3 regions of the Pseudomonas sp. D4-21 genome follow, and region 2 is predicted to be linked to each of the others. Evidence: predicted binding sites of a transcription regulator. Region 2 holds the regulator's gene; each other region holds the start of a gene.

Region 1 (4,211 bases), 810 kb from region 2:
GGCGCGGTGAAGCGTGACACCACCAGGGCCGCCAGGAAGTTGAATACCATGCCCAATGTGCCGATGCCTTCAGGGGACACACCAAGCCACCAATGTTCAGCCGTGTTCATCGTCGGGTTGATGAATTTGAAATAGACGATGTAGGTGAACGTGAAGGTCAGCCCGACGATCATCCCGGCAATCGCGCCTTCGCGGTTCATGCGCTTGGAGAAGATCCCCATGACGATGACCGGGAAGAACGAAGACGCCGCCAACCCGAAGGCGAACGCCACCACCTGGGCGACGAATGCGGGTGGGTAGATGCCGAACAATCCGGCGATCAATACCGCCACACCGGCCGCGATACGCGCCGCGAGCAACTCCTGCTTCTCGTTGATCCTGGGCATGATGTTGCTTTTGAGCAGGTCATGGGAGATCGAGGTGGAGATCACCAGCAACAGCCCCGCTGCCGTCGATAGCGCCGCCGCCAGCCCACCGGCAGCGATCAAGGCAATTACCCAACCGGGCAGCCCGGCGATTTCAGGGTTGGCCAACACCATGATGTCGTTGTCGACATACAGCTCGTTGGGCACCGGCGAAAGCTGGTTCTTGAGCAACCGCTGCTCATGCGCCCCACGTTCGCCGGTAAAGCTCGGCGCCCCGACCAGCGCCGCCCCAGGGCTGTACTGGATGATGCCGTCGTTGTTCTTGTCCGCCCAGGCAATCAGTCCGGAATTTTCCCAGGCCTTGAACCAGTCCGGCGCGGTGGCATAACTGACGTTGGGGATGGAGGTCAGCAGGTTGGTACGAGCGAACGCTGCCACCGCCGGTGCGGTGGTGTAGAGAATCGCGATGAACAGCAACGCGTAGCCGGCAGACTTGCGTGCGTCCCGGACGGTGGGGGTGGTGAAGAACCGCACGATCACATGGGGCAGGCCCGCGGTCCCCACCATCAGCGCCATGGTGATGAAAAACACGTCCATGGTCGACTTAGTGCCATTGGTATAGGCAGAGAAGCCCAACTCGGCGCCCAGGCCATTGAGCCGTTCGATCACACTCTGCCCCGAGCCGGCGGCTTCGCTGATGAAGCCCAGCTGCGGGATCGGATTGCCGGTGATCATCATCGAGATGAAAATGGCCGGCACCATGTAGGCGAAGATCATCACGCAGTACTGCGCCACCTGGGTGTAGGTGATGCCTTTCATGCCGCCCAGCACCGAATAGAAGAACACGATGGCCATGCCGATCATGACGCCGGTGTTGATGTCCACTTCCAGGTAGCGGGAAAACACGATGCCTACGCCGCGCATCTGCCCCGCCACGTAGGTAAAGGAAATGAAGATCACGCAGATTACCGCCACCACCCGCGCCGTCTGCGAGTAATAACGCGCCCCAACGAACTCGGGCACGGTGAACTTGCCGAATTTGCGCAGGTACGGCGCCAGGCACATCGCCAGGAGGACGTAGCCGCCGGTCCAGCCCATCAGGTAGACGGAACCGTCGTACCCCGCGAAGGCGATGATCCCCGCCATGGAAATGAACGACGCCGCCGACATCCAGTCCGCACCGGTCGCCATGCCGTTGAGCACGGGGTGCACGCCCTTGCTGGCGACGTAGTATTCACTGGTGGAGCCGGCCCGCGTCCAGATCGCGATCGCGATGTACAACGCAAAGGTGGCACCTACGACCAGGTAGATCAGGGTTTTTGTGTCCATGTGCGCCGCCCTCAGTCTTCGTGAACGTCATATTTGCGATCAAGCTGATTCATCTTCCAGACATAGAAGAAGATCTCGAGCACAAAGACGTAGATGGACCCCTGCTGGGCAAACCAGAACCCCAGGGGCGTGCCGAAGAAACTGATGGTATTGAGTGAGTCGACCAGCAAGATGCCGAAACCGAACGACACCACGAACCAGATGACCAGCAACACCAGCATCCAGCGTAGATTTTCCGTCCAGTAGGCACGCGCAGCCTGTTGTTTTTCAGTGGACATCGAAGCGCCCTCTTGTTTTGTTGTTATTGTTTTGCACTTCAAACCGTAGCAGTCGCTGGGCAAGGCGCTAGTACGACTTTCGTCTAATTCGTAACAACAGTTATTGACATCCCTTTCGCACCGAAATGACAGGGCCAGGCCGCGTCAGAATCCCAGGGTGATATCAAATCGCCCCAACCCCCTAAAGCTTTGCCGTTCTCGGTCGAATGTATGCCATCGAATCTATTTTTTCCCTGGAGCTGTGATGCAGACGTTAAAGGCCTTGTATGAGTCTATCGAAATGCAATTTTTCGATACCCTCACCAAAAAGCTTTCAAGCCTTTTCCTCTTGGTCGCGGTCAGTGCCTTGCTTTATTGGGTGGCCCTCAGCGCCCGCGCCGATATCGTCCTGCAGTTGCGCACTGCCCAGCTTGACGCCGCGCTGCTGGGACAGATTCAAGACCGCCTCGACAGCCTCACCCATGCGCTGCTCTTCGGCGCGCTTTTGACGCTGGCCATGGTCAGTTTCATGGTCTGGTACTTCCGCCACCTCATCGTGCGCCCCGTTACCGCCATGACCAAAGCCCTGGAAGAGATCGCCAACGGCGAAGGCGACTTGTCCAAGGACCTGCCGCTGGTGACCCACGACGAGATCCGCACGCTGGCCGCCACCTGCAACCGTTTCCTGGCCAAGCAGCGCGAGATCATTAGCAACGTCCAGGCATTGACCGTCCATATCGCCGTCGAATCGGCCCGCTCGCTGAAGAACATCAGTGATTCCAGCGACAGCGCGACGCACCAGGCGCGCTTCGCCAAGGAAGTGATGGAGCAGAGCAATACCGCCGTGGGCCGTATCGAAGAGGTGTCGCGCCAGACCCAGGGCATATCCGGGACCACCGCGCAGAACCTGAGCATGGCCCGGGACTCCTACGCCGAATTGCTGGAAGTGACCGGCAACATCAGCGAGATTTCCAGCAGCCTCGGCGAGTTCGCCGGGCTGGTGGACGCCCTCAACCAGCGCTCTTCGAGCATCAAGTCGATTGTCGGCCTGATCCAGCAGATTTCCGCCCAGACCAACCTGTTGGCCCTCAACGCCGCCATCGAAGCCGCGCGTGCCGGGGAAAGTGGCCGTGGCTTTGCGGTGGTCGCCGATGAAGTGCGCACCTTGGCGCAGAACGTCAGCCGCGCCACCGACGATATCTCCCGTAACATCGACGCCATGTTGCAGGAAGTCAGCTCGACCCACGAACAGACCACCCAGATCAGCCACAGCGCCCGGGAAACCCAGAAAGTCGTTGAACGCGCGTCCGGTCATTTCGAAAGCATGATCGTCGACTTCGAATCCACCAACGGCAAGTTGGCCGACATCGCTGACCATATCCAGCAATTCGCCGATACCAACACTGGCATCAACGAACGAGTCACCCAGATCCACGCCGACAGCCAGTCGATCGACCAACGCATGCAGCAATCGGCGACCGCTACCCGCGACCTGTCTGGCGTGGCGGAGAAAGTCCAGACGCTACTGGGCCGCTTCGTGCTTGGCCACGGCAAGCTGGACGCCGCCATCACCCGTGCCAGCGAATGCCGCGACACGCTGCAGGTTCATTTGCAGGCGTTGCAGGATGAAGGTGTCAACCTGTTCGACCAGAATTACCAATTGATTCCCGGCACCGATCCCAAGCAATACATGACCAGTTATACCGAACGCTTTGCCCGGGTCTGCCAGGAAGAATGCGACAAGCTCACCCGCAGCACGCCGGGCGGCAAGGTCTCGTTCATTGTCGATACGAAGGGGTATTGCCCGGTCAATAACAGCTGGGTGTCCAAACAACCGACCGGAGACCGCGCGGTGGACCTACCGGTTTGCCGCAACAAGCGGATCTTCAACGACCCGATCGGCCTGCGCGCTGCGGGCAACGTCCAGCGCTTCCTGCTCCAGACCTACCTGCGCGACACCGGGGAAATCATGACCGAGATCGACGTGCCGTTCTTCTTCGGCGGCCGTCACTGGGGCAACTTGCGGGTGGGGTTTGATGCGGCGGTGTTGTTGGCGGACTAAGCGTTTCGACCAGCCGTGTGGGAGCGGTGATGTACGCAAATCTCGAGACCAGCCCAAAACAACTGTGGGAGCGAGCCTGCTCGCGATGGCGTCGGGTCAGTCAATTCATCACCAACTGACACTCCGCTATCGCGAGCAAGCTCGCTCCCACAAGGGAACCGGTGGTGTACAAAAATCCTGAGGCCTGCCCAAAACAAC
Region 2 (4,211 bases):
GCAAATCGTCCACATCGTCCTGACCGGACACAACGTCTTCTCTTTTATCGGCATGAATCTGCGGACCTTCACCCTGAGAGAGATGTTTTTGTGGATCTTTTTCAGCGAGCATCGCTTCACGGTCGTGTTCGATGCCGGCAAAGCGGTCGACCTGGCTTGCCATCAACACCAGTTTGAGCAAATTGCTTTCCACTTCGGTGACCAGTTGGGTCACACGCTTGATCACCTGGCCGGTCAGGTCCTGGTAGTCCTGGGCCAGCAGAATGTCGTTGAGGTTGCTGGCCACGGCGCGATTCTCGGCGCTGCTGCGCGCCAGGAAACCGTCAACCCGACGGGCCAGCTCCCGGAACTCCTCGGCGCCCACTTCGCGACGCATGAACCGTCCCCAATCGGTGCTCAACGCCTGGGCTTCCTCGCTCAGGCCGTTGACCAGGGGCGTTGCGCTTTCCACCAGGTCCATGGTGCGGTTCGCTGCGGCTTCGGTCAGCTTGACCACATAACCCAGGCGCTCGGTGGCGTCGGTGATCTGCGAGACTTCCTCGGCCTGCGGCATGTTCGGATCGATCTGGAAATTGACGATCGCGCTGTGCAGTTCACGGGTGAGCTTGCCGACTTCCTGGTACAGACCGCGATCACGGGTCTGGTTGAGCTCATGAATCATTTGAACCGCATCGCCGAAGCGGCCCTTTTCAAGGCTGTCTACCAGTTCGCGGGCATGTTTTTTCAGGGTCGATTCGAAATCGCCCATTGAAGATTCGTTGTCCATAGCTCCCCCGTGGCGCCGTTAACCGATGCGTTCGAAGATTTTTTCGATCTTCTCTTTCAACGCCTGGGCCGTGAAGGGTTTGACCACATAGCCGTTCACACCGGCCTGGGCCGCTTCGATGATCTGCTCGCGCTTGGCTTCGGCAGTGACCATCAGCACCGGGAGGTGCTTGAGTTTTTCGTCGGCGCGCACGTGGCGCAGCAAGTCGATACCGGTCATGCCAGGCATGTTCCAGTCAGTCACCAGAAAGTCGATGCTCCCGCTGTTGAGGACCGGAATGGCGGTTGTGCCATCGTCGGCCTCGACCGTGTTGGTGAACCCGAGGTCACGCAACAGGTTTTTTATGATCCGCCGCATCGTTGAGAAGTCATCAACGATGAGGATTTTCATGTTCTTGTCCAATTCGACCTCCAAGCAGTCTTAAACGCGCCCAGCACCTGGACGCGCCATTTCAATCAATCCGGCACAACACTCGACAACGGTATGGAGCACAACGGATGGAGACTGGCCCGGCATACGCCATGCCAGCCCCGCTCGCAGCGTCCCCACACTGCTCGTCAGCGCGCTCGCCACTCCCCCAAACGCCCCCGCAAGCGGGCCGCGCACTGGCTATGTAACTGGCTGACCCGCGATTCGCTGACCCCCAGGACCTCACCGATTTCCTTGAGGTTCAGCTCTTCGTCGTAGTACAGCGCCAAGACCAGTCGCTCACGCTCCGGCAAATTGGCAATCGCATCCGCCAGGGCGCTCTGGAAACGTTCATCTTCCAGGTCGCGCGACGGCTCCATGTGAGCACTCGCGCCGTCCTCGTGCAGCCCTTCGTGTTCGCCGTCCTGCAACAGGTCGTCGAAACTGAACAGGCGACTGCCCAAGGTATCGTTCAAAATCCCGTAATAATCATCGAGACTCAACTGGAGTTCGGCCGCAACTTCGTGATCTTTAGCGTCTCGCCCGGTTTTCGCTTCAATCGCACGAATCGCGTCGCTGACCATGCGGGTGTTGCGATGCACCGAACGCGGCGCCCAGTCGCCCTTGCGGACCTCATCGAGCATCGCCCCGCGGATACGGATACCGGCGTATGTCTCGAAACTGGCGCCCTTGCTCGCGTCGTATTTATTCGACACTTCGAGCAGGCCGATCATGCCCGCCTGGATCAAGTCCTCGACCTGGACACTGGCCGGCAAACGCGCCAGCAAGTGGTAGGCGATGCGCTTGACCAGTGGCGCGTAACGCTCGATCAATTCGTACTGGGCGTCCCGTGCCGATTTTTTGTAGAGATGGTTGTAACCGCTGGCTGTCATAACACGGGCCCTGCTGTTTGTTGCACGAGACGCTCGACGAAAAATTCCAGATGCCCACGTGGGTTGGCCGGCAGCGGCCAGGTGTCGACCTTCTGGGCGATCGCCTTGAACGCCAGGGCGCATTTGGAACGAGGAAAAGCTTCATAAACGGCACGTTGCTTCTGGACAGCCTTGCGTACGCTTTCGTCGTAAGGCACTGCGCCGACGTATTGCAGGGCGACGTCCAGGAAGCGATCCGTGACCTTGGTCAACTTGGCGAACAGGTTGCGTCCTTCCTGTGGGCTTTGGGCCATGTTGGCCAGGACGCGAAAGCGGTTCATGCCATAGTCGCGGTTAAGCAGTTTGATCAGCGCGTAGGCGTCGGTGATCGACGTCGGTTCGTCGCAGACCACCAGCAACACTTCCTGGGCGGCGCGCACGAAACTGACCACCGAGTCACCAATACCGGCAGCCGTGTCAATCACCAGCACATCGAGGTTGTCACCGATGTCGCTGAAGGCCTGGATCAGGCCGGCGTGCTGCGCCGGGGTCAGGTGAACCATGCTCTGGGTGCCGGAGGCGGCCGGCACGATGCGAATCCCGCCGGGGCCTTGCAACAGCACGTCGCGCAATTCACAGCGCCCTTCGATCACGTCCGCCAGCGTGCGCTTGGGTGTGAGCCCCAGCAGCACGTCGACGTTCGCCAGGCCCAGGTCGGCGTCCAGCAGCATGACCCGTCGGCCAAGCTCTGCCAGAGCCAGGGACAAGTTCACTGACACGTTAGTCTTCCCGACGCCACCTTTGCCGCCGGTCACCGCGATCACCTGTACGGGATGCATGCTGCCCATGTTCGTTCTTTACCTTGTCTTACTTAGACGGAGGCCACATTACTGGCTGCGCGTTCACATACGGAACAATGCATGGCAGACCATCGATGTAGGTACAAAAAATATTCATGAATACCTCAGCCAACCTGCTTGGTCGGGCTGTGGTAGATATCAGCGAACATGTCAGCCATGGCTTCTTCGCTGGGTTCTTCCTGCATTTGCACACTCACGGCACGACTGACCAGTTGATGACGGCGCGGCAGATGCAAATCATCCGGGATCCGCGGCCCGTCGGTCAGGTAGGCCACCGGTAGTTCATGACCGATCGCCAGGCTCAACACCTCGCCCAGGCTTGCCGTTTCGTCCAGCTTAGTCAGGATGCAGCCGGCCAGCCCGCAGCGTTTGTAACTGTGGTATGCGGCGGTTAGAACCTGTTTCTGGCTGGTGGTTGCCAACACGAGATAATTTTTTGACTTGATGCCACGCCCGGCCAGGCTTTCCAGCTGCATGCGCAGGGCCGGATCGCTGGCTTGCAGGCCGGCGGTGTCGATCAGTACGACGCGCTTGCGCATCAGCGGTTCCAGCGCCTGGGCCAGGGATTGGCCCGGATCCACATGGGTCACCGACACATTGAGGATCCGGCCCAAGGTCTTGAGTTGCTCCTGGGCACCGATGCGGAAACTGTCCATGCTCACCAGGGCGATACTCTGGGCGCCGTACTTGAGTACATAACGGGCCGCGAGCTTGGCCAGAGTGGTGGTCTTGCCCATGCCGGCCGGGCCGACCATGGCGATTACTCCGCCCTCTTCCAGTGGCTCGACTTCCGGCGTGGCGATCATCCGCGCCAGGTGCGCCAGCAGCATGCGCCAGGCCTGGCGAGGCTCGTCGATGTCGCTGATCAATGCCAGCAGGTCGCGCGCCAGCGGGCCGGACAGGCCAATGCGTTGCAGGCGACGCCACAGGTTGGCCTGGGCCGGACGGCTGCCTTGCAGTTGGTTCCAGGCCAGCGAGCCGAGCTGGACTTCCATCAGCTCGCGCAGGCTGTTGAGTTCGAAGCGCATCGAGTCCAGGGCACGGGGATCAACGCCCGCGGCTGCGGCAACGGGTGCCGGTGCCGGACGACGCGGTTCGGCCGGCGTCGGCTCGATCAGCGGTTCGGCAGCGGTCAGCGGCAGGCCTGCGGTCAGTGGCTGGCCGGCGAACAATTGACGATTGGTGCCCGCGCTGGCCGAGCCTTCGCTGCTGCGCAGGCTCAACTCGGCCTGGGCGCTGGCGATGCGCGACTGAGTCTTGCGCAGCTCGTCCTCGAGCTCCATGTTCGGAACGCGAGGGGCCAGC
Region 3 (4,211 bases), 2.3 Mb from region 2:
CACCTGGCGCGCCCTCGCCTTGGGCCGAATCGGGCACCGAACCGGGCACCGAATCGGGCACCGAATCGTCTGCTTGTGAACCCTCGATGGCTTTTTGGGCCTTCTTGGTCAACACCACGATATCGATACGCCGGTTGACCGGATTGAAAGGGTCTTGGCGATCGAACAGTGCCGAAGACGCATAACCGACCACCCGCGCCACTTGCTCATCCGGATAGCTGCCCGCCACCAGGGCGCGACGTGCCGCGTTGGCGCGGTTGGCCGAGAGTTCCCAGTTACCGAAATCGCCTTTGCCCACGTACGGTTTGGCATCGGTATGGCCGCTGATACTGATCTTGTTCGGCACCGCCTTGATGGTGTCGGCCATGGCCAGCAGGATGTCTTCGAAATACGGCTTGAGCCGCGCGCTGCCAGAGTCGAACATCGGCCGGTTATCGGCGTCCATGATCTGGATGCGCAGGCCGTTCGGCGTGATCTCGAACAGGATCTGGTCCTTGAATTTCTGCAATTCGGGATTTTCTTCGACCTTGTTCTGCAACTCTTGCAGGAGCAATTCCAGGCGCTCGCGCTCGACCTGCTCGGCCATGCCCTCGGCCTCATTGGCGTCGACGGTCGCCTTGTCGGGCTGGGGCTGGGACTTGACCTCGGGGTTGAGGGTATTTTCCGGCGCCAGGACAGGCGAGCCGCCCAGATCGATGATGTACGGCGTGCCGCTCTCGGAAAAACCCACCGGGTCCTTGAAGTAACCGGCGATCGCGATCTTCTGTTCCGGCGTCGCCGTGGACAGCAGCCACAGCACCAGGAAGAACGCCATCATCGCCGTGGCAAAGTCAGCGAAAGCGATTTTCCAGGCGCCGCCGTGATGCCCGCCAGCTATACGCTTGACGCGCTTGACGATGATCGGTTGGTTATTCTCCATAACGAGTGCTCTGCTTCACAAATACTGTTCCATTTTGACGGTGCCTGTTGCTGCCATACTGTGTTGCCGCTCCTCGCCATAGCGGGCTATGACTCGTCGCGGCGCCTTGTCTGGCAGCAACAGTCACTCGCCAAAAAAGGAACGTATCTGCAAAGCAGAGCACTATCGACCGCGAACCGCTTGTTCCAGCTCGGCAAAGCTTGGACGGTGCGCCGGGTACAGGACCTTGCGGCCGAACTCCACCGCCAGGGACGGTGGCATGCCCGAGGCCGAGGCCACCAGGGAAGCCTTGATGGCTTCATAGACATTGAGTTCTTCCTTGGCGTCATGGGCCAGGGAGTGGGCCAGCGGGCCGAAGAAACCGTACGCGGCCAAAATACCGAAGAAGGTACCCACCAGTGCCGCACCCACGTGCAGGCCGATGGAAGCCTGGTCGCCTTCCCCCAGGGACGCCATGGTCACCACGATACCCAATACCGCCGCAACGATACCGAAGCCGGGCATGCCGTCGGCGATGCCGTTGACTGCGTGGGATGGGTGCTCCAGGTCTTCCTTGAGGCTGTACAGCTCCATGTCGAACAAGCCTTCCAGCTCATGGGGCGCCATGTTGCCGGACGACATGATGCGCAGGTAATCGCAGATGAACGCGGTCATGCGCTCGTCTTTCAGCACCGAAGGGTACTTGGCGAAGATCGGGCTGGCGGCGGCGTCTTCGATGTCGCCCTCGATCGCCATCATGCCTTCGCGGCGGCTCTTGTTGAGGATCTCGTAGACCAGCCCCAGCACCTCAAGATAGAAGGTGTGGCTGAAGCGCGAGCCGAACATGCTCAAGGATTTCTTGAGCACATGCATGGTCATATAGCCAGGGTTCGCCTGGAGGAATGCGCCAAGAGCCGCACCGCCGATGATCATCACCTCGAACGGTTGGATCAGCGCAGCGATCTTGCCATGGGAAAGCACGTATCCGCCGAGCACGCTCGCGAACACGACAATGATGCCGATAATTTTAGCCATAGATAGAAAGTACTTATTTAAGTCGGGTTCAAGGTCATATTCGGAAGCTGAAAAATCTCTTCTTCTACTTATCGGCAAAACTGCGCCAGACTATAGCCAGTTCCGGCGAAAAGCCAATTTGCCCCGTTCCGGGCGTAGATACCTCATGCGAAGATCACGTCCAACCATGGCTAACGAAACGAACGTTCCAACTCCAAGACCGACCACGATCGAAGGCTGGGTAAAGCTGCTCGAAGGCGTCCATTTGCCGGTGCCCCAGGCCAGTCATGACCTGGTCTGCAAGGCCATTTCCGACAGCCGCCGCTCGTTGCGCGACATCGCCGAATTGATGCAGGACAGCCCCGCGCTGGCCCTGAGCGTCATCCGCGAAGCCAACCATCACACCCACGGCAGCCTGGCGGAGCCGGCTGAAAACCTCGAAGTGGCGATCAACCGCCTCGGCCTCAAGCGCACCGAGGAATTGCTCGCGCGCCTGCCTTCGCTACCGGCGCACCAGATACCGGTCGCCCTGCGCCAGTTGCAATTGATCAGCCAGCACGCCACACAACAGGCCAATGGTTTTTTCGCTAGCCGCCTGGCGCGGCTGTGGCAGGACATCCACTGGGGCAGCCTGTTGTTCCTGTCGCCGCTCTGGCCCTTGGCCCTGACCCATCCACGCCTGCTGGCGGAATGGGAGCTGCGGGTCGTCCATAAACGCCAGCCGGCCAGACAGGTCGAGCGCGAACTGTTCGGCGTCAGCCTGCTGAACATCTGCCTCGCGCTGGTGGAGGCGTGGCGCCTGCCCATCTGGGTGGCACAAGGCTATCGCCTGCTGCTGAATGAACGCCGCGAACTGATGAAAGTGCTGCGCATCGCCCGCGACAGCGAACATCCGCTACGCCAGCAGAATCGCCTGGACGACGACCCAACGCTGCGGCGCTGGCTCAATCAACCCGCCAATACAGTGCTGCTGGCCAATGGTCTGGCATTGTCGGCGCAAGAGGCCTGGGAAAGCCCGCACAGCGCTCGCTGGCAATACCTCACCAGCCTGTATCTGCAGATGCCGATGGACGAACTTCAGCAGCAACTGCATCAACAAGCCGCCAACAGTGCTCGCCAGCACACCATGCCGGACCTCTGGCACCCCGCCGTGGCACTGATCTGGCCCCCGGGCAGCCGCCGCGTGCATCCCGGCTTGTTGCCCGCCGCCCCGCCCAGCGCCCAGGACCTGTCCCAATGGCGCAAGCAATGCGCCGCGCTGTTGGTGGAACCGAGCCCTTTCAGCAACGCCATGCACCTGACCACTTCGGCGCGAGATACCCTGGTGGCGTGCGGCATGCGCCGGGTGATGATTTTAATGCCCGATCGCAGCCAGACCAGCGTTCGTGTGCATCAGACCGCCGGCCTGCCCAAGGAAGCGGCGGCGATGAGCTTCTCCATCAGCCAAAGCAAGGTCTTGCAGCGACTACTGGCTCAACAGGCCCAGGTTCGCCTGACTCCAGAGAACAACGCCCAGTTTTCCGCCTTGCTGCCTCCGGGCCTTCGCGCCCTGTTCCGAGGCGAGCACCTGCTGTTGCGCTCACTGACGTGTAATGGACGGGTGATCATGCTAGTGGTCGCGGACCAGGGTGGCGGTCCGTTCTCGGACGTGACCGTTCAGGCTTTCGGCAAAACCGTGCAATGCATCGAAAGGGCCCTGCACAGCTTTACCAACCGTGGCCGCTGAACTTGCTACAATCCTTTCCCTTTGCGCCCCAGGAGACCTCACATGCCTGACTTCTCTGGCTTGCCGCTGGTAATCGAGCCCAACGAGCTCTTGCCGCGCCTCGATGCTCCCAATCTGATTCTGGTGGACCTGACCAGCGCGGCGCGCTACAGCACCGGCCATATTCCTGGCGCGCGCTTCGTCGATCCCAAACGCACGCAACTGGGCCAGCCCCCGGCGCCGGGACTGTTGCCGGCGAAGGCCGACCTGGAAACGCTGTTCGGCGAACTCGGGCATAACCCTGGCGCGGTCTATGTGGTGTATGACGACGAAGGCGGCGGCTGGGCCGGGCGTTTTATCTGGCTGCTCGACGTGATCGGGCACTCCAACTACCACTATCTCGACGGCGGGCTGTTGTCCTGGCTGGACCAGGGCCTGCCGGTGTCGATCGACACCCCGGCGCCGGCCGCCGGCGATGTCAGCCTGGTGCTGCACGACGAACCCACCGCCACTCGCGAGTACCTGCAAAGCCGTCTTGGCTCGAAAGACCTGGCGATCTGGGATGCGCGCGGCCCGCTGGAATATTCCGGTGAA

Evidence for each region. The regulator FliA, encoded in region 2, starts transcription of late flagellar genes. The targets are predictions, from matches to a motif close to CTAAAGTTTNNNNNNNNNNNGCCGNTAA.
Region 1: J3Q04_RS13975 (methyl-accepting chemotaxis protein) is a predicted target of FliA. The motif match lies at 2,154-2,181, and genes of this name have one in related genera.
Region 3: motA (flagellar motor stator protein MotA) is a predicted target of FliA. The motif match lies at 2,002-2,029, and genes of this name have one in related genera.

The regions. Positions count from the first base shown of each region.
Region 1 is NZ_CP071664.1:3,138,637-3,142,847, forward strand. It holds gene J3Q04_RS13965 (sodium:solute symporter family protein) at 1-1,694, opposite strand, end outside; gene J3Q04_RS13970 (DUF4212 domain-containing protein) at 1,706-1,972, opposite strand; gene J3Q04_RS13975 (methyl-accepting chemotaxis protein) at 2,217-4,013, shown strand.
Region 2 is NZ_CP071664.1:3,950,392-3,954,602, forward strand. It holds gene J3Q04_RS17580 (protein phosphatase CheZ) at 1-766, opposite strand, end outside; gene J3Q04_RS17585 (chemotaxis response regulator CheY) at 785-1,156, opposite strand; gene fliA (RNA polymerase sigma factor FliA) at 1,324-2,067, opposite strand; gene fleN (flagellar synthesis regulator FleN) at 2,064-2,894, opposite strand; gene flhF (flagellar biosynthesis protein FlhF) at 3,011-4,211, opposite strand, start outside.
Region 3 is NZ_CP071664.1:627,762-631,972, reverse strand. It holds gene motB (flagellar motor protein MotB) at 1-919, opposite strand, end outside; gene motA (flagellar motor stator protein MotA) at 1,082-1,933, opposite strand; gene J3Q04_RS02775 (HDOD domain-containing protein) at 2,100-3,638, shown strand; gene J3Q04_RS02770 (rhodanese-like domain-containing protein) at 3,681-4,211, shown strand, end outside.